DNA from 3 places in the Chryseobacterium sp. FR054 genome. Region 3 is predicted to be linked to each of the others. Evidence: riboswitches for the same ligand, from Rfam matches in the RefSeq annotation. Region 3 holds a riboswitch; each other region holds the start of a gene.
What was found. A riboswitch is a leader RNA that binds a small molecule or an ion and turns the genes downstream of it on or off. The one in region 3 is predicted to bind cobalamin.
Positions count from the first base shown of each region.

Region 1 (3,289 bases), on a different contig from region 3:
AAAGATCTTACACAGGACCAGTATTTCAATACCCTTCAGCTGTGGGGAAAAATTCCTCTGACGAAAAAACTGAGTGTGTACGCCAGTCTGCCCTTTCATTTTCACGAAAAGAAAACCTGGCAGGGAGACATCCGCATCAATGGAATCGGGGATCTGAATCTGATGGGAATTTATCAGATCATTAATTCGAAAGATAATGCCCATCAGCTGAATGGTGGCCTGGGGATAAAAATTCCTCTGGGAAAATTTGATGAAAAAGGAATTTCCGGGGTTAATCCGAGTTTTCAGCTCGGAACAGGCAGCTGGGACTATCAGGCAGCTTTAAATTATAAATTCCAGAAGAATAAACTGGCAGTGCTTATCAATACGGACTATACAGTGAAAACTGAAAACAAAAAACATTATCGTTTCGGGAATCAATGGAATTATGCAGCAACAGGATTTTACCGGATCACAGGAACTGATAAAACCATATTTTCTGCCAAAGCCGGGCTTCAGGGCGAGGTGTATGATACCAACAGGCAGTACGGAGAAACATTGCCCCGTACATCAGGAAGTGCTTTGTATGGCAAGCTGGGCTTTGAAGCATCTTATAAAAAGTTCAGTCTCGGAAGTGAGATCATGCTGCCTGCTTATACTGAGCTGGCAGGAGGAGATATTGAGGCAAAATCACGTTTCAGTATTTTTCTGAATATCGGAATCTGATGAATAAATGATCCCCGATCAGAAAATACTTTTTTTAATAAACCTTACAAATGCTTTTCTCGTTTGTAAGGTTTTTCTTTTGCAGGGAACATAGCTTGTGAAATGTTTTTATCCTGCTGAGAATCATTTTGTTATTTCAGATTTTGAATATGTCAGGAATTGTTTATCTTTGCCGGAATCTGGTGAGCCGTAAAAAGCGCTTAAAAGGGAATCCGGTGAAAATCCGGGACAGACCCGCTGCTGTAAGCTCCACACCAAAGTTTCTGAAGAATATATCCACTGTTTTTTTAATGGGAAGGATTTCAGAAACGGAGTAAGTCAGAAGACCTGCCAGAAGATGAACGTTTGACGCTTTCGTGGAATAAAGCTTAGGACAACAATGATTCTGTGCAGTGAATGCTGTGCTTTGTCGTTGCTTTCTTATATCCGTTAGCGTCATCATTATTCTGAATGAGCTAATGGTGACAAAACTTACTGCTTCTCTGTTTCAAAAGGGAGCTGTCGCAATTTTTGTGACGGCCTCTCATCTTGTATTCTCACAGTCTAAGGACAGCATCCGGGAGAAAACGATTCTTCCTGTCCGGATTTATAAAAAAGATTTTAAAGAAATTCTTCCCGCACAGATTCTTTCAGGCGAACAGCTGGAAAGGCTGAACAGCCAGTCGGTAGCGGATGCCCTGAGATATTTTTCCGGTGTTCAGATCAAGGATTACGGCGGAATGGGAGGTTTGAAAACTGTTAATATCCGGAGCATGGGAAGCCAGCATGTCGGTGTTTTCTATGACGGCATTCAGCTTGGAAATGCCCAGAACGGAGTGGTGGATCTGGGGAAATTTTCCCTAGATGATATAGAATCAATCTCTTTGTACAACGGTCAGAAAAGTGAGATCTTTCAGCCTGCAAAAGATTTCGGGTCTTCAGGATCTATTTATCTTCAGCCTAAAACTCCTGTATTTAAAGGAAATCAGAAAACCAATGTAACGGTCAGGCTTAAATTTGGGTCCATCAGCCTGTTTAATCCTTCGTTCCGCCTGGAGCAGAAGATTTCAGACCGGGTGGCAGCAAGCTTCAGTTCGGAGTTTGTGCAGAGCAGAGGATTGTACAAGTATAAATACCAAAAGAAAAATGCTGACGGCTCTGTTGCCAATGATACGATTGCCAGAAGATATGATTCCTATATTCAGGCTAAACGTCTTGAAACAGGTTTTAACGGAATTATTAATAACGGGAGCTGGAATGTACGCGGTTACGGATATATTTCAGACCGGGGAATTCCCACTGCTGTCGTGAATAATGATTTCGGGCCTAAAGGACAGCAGATGCTGGATGAAAACTATTTTATTCAGGCCAGTTTCAGAAAAAAGCTGTTTCCGAAGTTTGAAACCCAGGTGAAAGCCAAATTTGCCTACGATTATTCCAGGTTCCTGGATACGGTCAATGTATCAACAACAGCCCTGCGCATTGATAATACCTATATCCAGAGAGAACTTTACTTTTCTTCGTCCAATATCTATTCGATTACCAAAGACTGGGATGTAAGTGCAGGTTTGGACTTCCAGTATAATAACCTGAATGCCAGTCTCAGGGATTTTTCATTTCCTACACGATATACCTCACTGCTGGCTTTTGCCACGACCTATCAGTGGAGAAGGTTTAAATTCCTGGGAAGTGTACTTGGAACGTTTGTCCATGAAAATGTGGAGAAAAATGCAAAATCTCCCGATAAAACAGAATGGACCCCCTCTGCATTTCTGAGCTATCAGCCCTCTGATTCAAAAGATTTTACCATAAGAGCCTTTTATAAAAGGATTTTCAGGATGCCAACTTTCAATGATCTGTATTACACCATGATCGGAAATGTGATGCTGAAACCTGAATTTACCAATCAGTATGACGTGGGTTTTACCTACCATAAACTTTATGATCATGAATTTTTTAAAGGAATTTATGTGAAAGCGGACGGATATTATAATGAAGTGGAAAATAAAATCATCGCAGTTCCTACCACCAATCTGTTCCGGTGGATGATGACGAATCTCGGAGAAGTAAGGATTGTGGGAGCAGATGTCAATGTTCAGGCTGAATTTGATATCAATAAGGTGAAACTGAAACCTCTGGTAAGCTATACCTATCAGAGAGCAGGAGATTATACCGATAAAAAAGAAGATTATTACGGAGACCAGATCTCTTATGTGCCCTGGCATGCCCTGACTTTTACCATGATGGCGGATTATAAAGACTGGAGTTTCAATTACAGTTTCATGTATACCGGAGAACGTTATGATGCACAGCTGAATAACATCCGTGCCAATTATCTTCAGCCGTGGTATACCCATGATTTATCGGTTCAGAAAAAATTCAACTGGCATGCCCATCAGATCAAAGCCGGTTTTGAGGTCAATAACGTCCTCAATCAATATTATGACGTGGTAAGGAATTATCCGATGCCCGGAAGAAATTTTAAACTCATTGTAAGCTTTACATTATGAAAAAACTAAACTTTTACCTTCTGGCTCTTGCCTTTCTCTGTCTGTTCTCATGCCGGACGGACGATTACGTTGTTCCCTCGGAAAAAGAAGAGGTA
Region 1 covers NZ_JBXDSA010000006.1:141,685-144,973, reverse strand. Annotated here, with positions in the region: gene AC106S_RS21480 (transporter) at 1-705, shown strand, start outside; cobalamin riboswitch at 869-1,054, shown strand; gene AC106S_RS21475 (TonB-dependent receptor) at 1,164-3,194, shown strand; gene AC106S_RS21470 (YncE family protein) at 3,191-3,289, shown strand, end outside.
Region 1: linked by a shared signal. The riboswitch ahead of AC106S_RS21475 (TonB-dependent receptor) and the one ahead of AC106S_RS06915 (TonB-dependent receptor plug domain-containing protein) in region 3 are both predicted to bind cobalamin.

Region 2 (3,289 bases), 120 kb from region 3:
TTTCTCTAAAATTATCGAGGCTTTCAATTAATATTATAAAAACAGGTTTTGGCTAAAGCCAATGGAGTTTATTTTTATATGTGAACGGACCCAATTGAATTGATTATGATTAACCAGATCAAACGATGCAAAAAACAGCAGATAACATCTGTGAAATTTGTGTGATCCGTAGGAAAAATAACCATAACATCCATTTCTACTGAGCTTAACCAACATACATCAACAAAAACGGCGGAATCTTCGATTCCGCCGTTTTCTTTAAAAAAATCTAATTATTGAATATCGACTATATACATAGTTCCCTTATCTACTTTCCCGGTTTTAGGAAGGATCTTGGCTTTCGGATTTCCGTTTCCGTCATCTAAGATTCCAAAATCGTCATCATTGAAAACAGCCAGTTTATTATTTCCAAGATAAACGATTCCTTCAAACTTATCATGTTCATAGCCCAGCTTGGCCACCAGGTCTGCGGCTAATGTTTTGGACACCGGTTTTATTCCGGCGGTGGTAATTTCGTTCCATGTACACTGTTCCAGGGCTTTATTATTGATCTTCATTCCGTCCACAGCGGCCACATCAGGTCCGGTTACGTCAGAAGCATCTGCCAGGCTGATCCTGTATACTTTTTTCACGCCGCCCTGCGAACCGAAGTTTCCGTCTCTTTCAATAACCAGGAATTCCGTGTTGCTGATCGCGGTTATATCGCAGACAGAATCTGAAGTTCCGCCATCCTGTTTATATAAAAACTGTTTTGTTTTTCCTGTGGCAATATCGAATGTAACAATCCTCGTTAAAGTGGTATTGGTAGCCAAAGCCTTTGTAGGAACATACATCATTGACTGGATGGTTCCTACGAGCGTTTTTCCGTCCGGAGTGATGCAGAGCCCTTCCATTCCCCTGTTGGCTCTTCTTTTGGCTAAAACAGCAGGCAGCTTTCTCGGTCCTGTATTAACGCCTATCGGGCTGATTCTTTCCATTTCCACTCCTTCAGCACTGTAATGTACGATATGCGGACCATACTCATCAGATACCCAGAAGGTACCGTCAGCTGCTGCAACAAGGCTCTCGCTGTCCAGTCCGTAATTATCCGTTCCTAAAACATTTCCGTTTACATCATAAGCGGTTTCGCCTGTACTTCCCATTCCTGCGGGATTTGGAAGCCCTGTGATGGGCTGGCCGGAAGGATTTTTAAGTTTAATATATTTAATGACCTCGATATTTCCTTCAGTATTGATCTTAAAATGCATAATGGTCGGCGTGAAATCCGGAGCCGGAAATTTTTTCCCGTTCAGATAGTCGGTATTGGGACCGCGGTCTGTAATGACATAGAATTCACCTTTTCTGCCTGGGTGGGCGGCTGCTCCGGAGCCAAAACCTCCGTTAATCACATCTACCCCATTTACCGTTGCCAGTTTGGAAAAAGGAAATTCCTGAGGAAGTCTGGAATAATTAATATCCTGGCCGCTTACATGGTCATCATCTTTACATGATGCCATAGCAATAAGCGCCAAAGCAGAGATCAGCAGTTTTTTCATGTTTACTTTTATGGCAGCGAAAATAGATAATGATTGTAAACTGATCTTGAATACAAGAATAAGTATATTTTAACAATCAAGGTTTAAGGTTAATTTATTTTAAACACAAAAAATATCAGGATAAAACATCATATTCCGGAATTCTTTATCGAATTAAAAAAGTCATAAGACCGAAAATGACCTGATCTTTAAACAAAATTTAAAAAATCAGAATAATTCACAAAATGACATCAAAAATTTAGATATTATATTTGTAGCGGTTTAAGGCTGAACCATTGTTCATTAAAAGGGAACCAAGTGAGAAGAATATTCAATTCTTGGGCTGTACCCGCAACTGTAAGCTGTTTAAACAGGAGTATACTGTGCCACTGGATCAAAAATCCGGGAAGGCGTATTCCTGATGCGAGCCAGGAGACCTGCCTTATTCCATATTCATCAGAAACAGAGTATCTGAAGTCATTCATTTCTTTTTTTCTGAAGGAAAGTTTCGGGAATAAAACTTTTAATTTAATGATATCATGAAAAAAATCTACTTTTTTTTCCTGCTGCTTTGTATGCAGCTCCTGTCGGCCCAGTTCACCGAAAACGACATTAAATTCTGGGTAGGAACCGGTTCTAAAAAAGCCTACCTCATTGCTGATTTCAATGATGACGACAATCCTTCTTCCTATGCCTGGGGATACCGTTTTGATTCGGATGATCTTACCATGGAAGACCTCATCACCGCTATTGCCGCCGCAGAGCCTAAAATGGAAGTGGAAATTCCCTCCGGATTCCTTTACAGCCTGAACTATAACCACCACGTACCCAGCCTGGATGATTACTGGTCTACATGGTCAGGACCGTCTGCCGAAAATATGACGCTTAATAACGGGGTAAACGGAGATCCGCTCGTGAACGGAAAATGGTACGGAGTTTCTTTTGGATATGGATTTACTGATAATACCCCTCCACTTTCCCATCCCTCATCTCCGGTAGCCGCTTACAGTTCTGCCTGGTATAATGCATCGCAGATTACCCATTGGATCGGTACGGGAAGTAATTCAAGCCTTGTGGTTATCGATTTCGGAACCAACAGTCCAAACGGTTCTGCCCATTCATTTGTTTTCGGAATCCGCTATAACGGAAGCATTACCGCAGAACAGGCCCTCCAGCAAATTCAGGCCCAAGCTTCCTATTTCAATTTCGCTTCCAACGGAGGGCAGATTGCTTCTTTATCTTTAAACAGTCATTCAGGAACATCTTCCGGAAATAATGCATGGAAGCTTTTCAAAGGAAAAGATCTTTCATCATGGAGAAGTCAGGCTTCTTTGTCACAGACTCAGTTAAACAATAATGAATGGCTGGGTTTAAGCTTTGGACAAAGATTACCGTTTACGCCTACCGAAGCATCACTTGAAGTTTTAGGGGTTTCTGATATCCGGAAGAAAGCATTCAGAGTTTATCCTAACCCTGCCAGTGATTTCATTCATATAGAAACAGCTGAAAATATTATCGAAGTAAATATTTATGGAGTTTCAGGACAGAAAGTCCTTACTTCAAAAGCTACAAAAATCGATATTCAGTCTTTACAGTCCGGTATTTATCTGATGGAAATTAAAACTTCAAAAAATACAGCGGTTCATAAGTTGATTAAAAAATAATGCATATTGTGGGATATTTTATCCTCACAGATCGGGGAGGTTACACAGATTCTTTTAAAATTATAATGATAAAAAGTATATGAGTGCGATTAGATAAAAACCTAACAGGTC
Region 2 covers NZ_JBXDSA010000001.1:1,393,478-1,396,766, forward strand. Annotated here, with positions in the region: gene tpiA (triose-phosphate isomerase) at 1-31, shown strand, start outside; gene AC106S_RS06345 (esterase-like activity of phytase family protein) at 273-1,535, opposite strand; cobalamin riboswitch at 1,783-1,973, shown strand; gene AC106S_RS06350 (T9SS type A sorting domain-containing protein) at 2,054-3,178, shown strand.
Region 2: linked by a shared signal. The riboswitch ahead of AC106S_RS06350 (T9SS type A sorting domain-containing protein) and the one ahead of AC106S_RS06915 (TonB-dependent receptor plug domain-containing protein) in region 3 are both predicted to bind cobalamin.

Region 3 (3,289 bases):
CAGTCCGTTTTCGCAGGAATACATACACATCGGTGACATTACCCAGCGGTTCTTCAATTCTATATTTCTGAATTTTATTGGTGTATACAGCATTTTAAACTTTTGAATTTCAGGTTCAATGATCTGATGAACAAAAATATTGCCCACCTGATTAAAAAGAACTAATTTTAGCCCCCCTTTTTTAGTCCTACAATATATGAAAAAAGACATACAGATCAGTTACGAGTATTTTAAAAACAGCAGTGAACTGAGCGATATTGAAAAAAAACTATTCGAAAGAGCCAAAGAAGCCCGCGAAAATGCCTATGCCCCCTACTCCCAGTTTCTGGTAGGATGTTCTGTCCTGCTTGAAAACGGAGAGATCTATTCCGGCAACAACCAGGAGAACGCTGCTTTTCCGTCCGGGCTGTGTGCTGAAAGAACGGCTCTTTTCTGGGTAGCCGCCAACTTTCCGGATGTGAAGATTAAAAAGATCTTTGTAGTGGGCGGACCTAAGGAATTTCATGAGAAAAATCCTCCGATCCCGCCATGCGGAGCCTGCCGCCAGAGCTTAATAGAATTTGAGACCAAGCAGAACGAGAATATCGACCTTTATTTTTCAAGTATGAATGAGGAGGTTTACAAGGTACATGCGATTAAAGATCTGCTTCCCTTCTATTTTGATTCATCGTTTTTATAAATGGAAGATATATTGCTTTTTGCCACGAATAAAATATCTGTGTCCGTGGCAATAAAGCTTTTTTAATCACAACAGTTTTTTACGTCTCATCTGAAAGTTTAAAGTTTTGCTTATAGAAATTCACTTAAATTCTTGGTAAAGAATCTACCTAATCCATGAAAATTTTATGCTCGCTGATCTGGCAGATTAAGCAGATTTTTACAGCATCGTTATTCAAAACCTTCATAAATATTGTTCCCGCAAATCTCACAGATAACACAGATCTTTTTCTGGAAAATCTGTGGAAAACTCAAATTTCATCAATATGATAACTGTATTTTTTGGAACGCAAAGTTTGATGCACAGGCAATTTTGAAGAAAGTAAAGTTCAGAATCAACTCCGTTGATCCGATGAAGCGATGGATTAGCCTTCGGCTGTCTTAAATCTTAAAGCAATCGATCACTGTTCAGGAAAACTGCTGAAAATCTTTGAATTTTTTTGTGTCTTAAAAGCTGTATCATAATTAAAGTCCTTACGCCCTTGCTTTAAACCGACAAAAAATCTGCATCATCTGCTCTGTCTGCGAGGAAAAACATACCCATAAAAATCTGTGAAATTCGTGTATTCTGCGAGAAATTCAATATTTGATTGTAAAATGGATGAAAATATTTGATCTTCTTACACCATAAAACATGATAATAATTCAATTTATCAGGAGATTACTTTAAACCAACAAAAAATTTACGTAATCCATAGAGTTTGACAGAATCCCTCCTGTTCTACCCATTTATCGTTTCATCTTTCTGTCCTGTTGTCTAATACATTTAAAAACTTATCTTTGCAAAAATTTTGGTTTCCAGTCTATTGGAAATAATAGGGAATTGGGTGAAAATCCCAAACTGTCCCCGCAACTGTAAATCGTAATAAGAGATTCTGCAAAAAACCACTGTTTATACGGGAAGGTGCAGAACGCGAAAGTCAGGAGACCTGCCAGAATACTAACTAAAAATGACTTGCTTCCGGAGGAGAAGTAAAATTAGTATGGATATAAAAAGATCTTTATTACTGCTTTGTTCGTCATACGGCAGCTTTCTTTTGGGACAGGAGAAGGCCATTGATACCATTTATATATTCGATAACCAGATGAGCAGGGTGAAACAGTTTCACTACGTCAATACGATTACTCCAAAGGATATTGAGAAAAATTCGACGAATCTTTCCGAGCTTTTACGTTTTCAGTCGCAGATTTATATGAAGGAAAACGGCCGTGGTGCTGTTTCTTCACCTTCATTCCGGGGAACGAGTGCCGGACATACGGCTTTTGTATGGAACGGCATCAATATCAATTCTGTATTTTTAGGGCAGGGAGATGTGAATAATATTCCGCTTTATGGCTATGATGAACTTGAAATAAAAGCAGGGGGAGGAAGCGTGCAGTACGGAAGCTCGGCCATCGGCGGCAGTATTCACCTGAATAATAATCTGGAATTCAACAGAGGATTCGGGGCCTCGCTGTATTCTGAGGCAGCTTCATTCGGAACGTATAATAATTTTGCCAAAGCTTCTTACAGCAATGAAAAATTCAGCTTTAAAGCATCCGGAAGCTATGTTATCAGTGAAAATGATTATAAGGTTCCTGAGTTTGTCGTGGGAAGTTCTCCTTATAATAACCTCAACGGAAAGTATTATAATACGACTTTCAATATCGGGGCTTCTTATAAGATTGCAGACCGTCAGACGATTTCATGGCAAAACCAGATCTTTGATGCATCCCAGCACTATCCTATTTTTGAACCTAACGGGAATAAGACCAAATACAATGCCCAGACTTTGAGGAGCCTGATCTCCTGGGACGTAAATACAACGAATCTTTCCAACAGTTTAAAGGCTGCCTATACGGAGGATAATTTCCAGTATTTCGGGGATATCAGCCGTCCGAAAACGAGCGGTGCGGAAGGAAAGAATTATATTTTCAGGAATGATTTCAATTACTTCATTACTCCTAAGATCAACGTCAATGCGATCGGTGAATTCCAGGTCAACAAAGGGGAAGGCTATGAATCGGGACTCGGTAATATCAGCCGTAATGTAGGAGCCATAGCGGGTCTTATCAGGTATTTTGCTACAAAGGATCTCCGTTTTGAAGCCGGTGTCAAGCAGAATTTCATCGAGGATATTTCTTCTCCGCTCCTGTATTCTTTTTCAGGGAAATGGAATGCTTTGAAATGGTACCATACCGGGGTAAGCTTTTCCAGAAACTTCAGGTTTCCTTCTTTTAATGATCTTTACTGGCAGCCGGGCGGGAACCGTGATCTTAAGCCGGAAACTTCCATCAATATCGATATGAATCATGAGTTCGTCCTGGGTGACTTTAAAATTATGCTGAGTCCTTATTATATGGATATTAAGGATTATATCAGCTGGTTACCCACTCCTTACGGATACTGGGGAGCTTTCAATACCTATAAAGTTGAATCCTATGGTCTGGAAACCCAGGCTTCATTCTATAAAAACTGGGGCAAACACGCACTAAAGCTGAATGCGGGCTATACTTATTCGCGATCGGAAAACAAGGAAACCCGGAAGCAGATGATGTATGTTCCTTTCCACAAAGCCAACGGAACGGCAGA
Region 3 covers NZ_JBXDSA010000001.1:1,510,942-1,514,230, forward strand. Annotated here, with positions in the region: gene namA (NADPH dehydrogenase NamA) at 1-93, opposite strand, end outside; gene cdd (cytidine deaminase) at 197-679, shown strand; cobalamin riboswitch at 1,493-1,668, shown strand; gene AC106S_RS06915 (TonB-dependent receptor plug domain-containing protein) at 1,701-3,289, shown strand, end outside.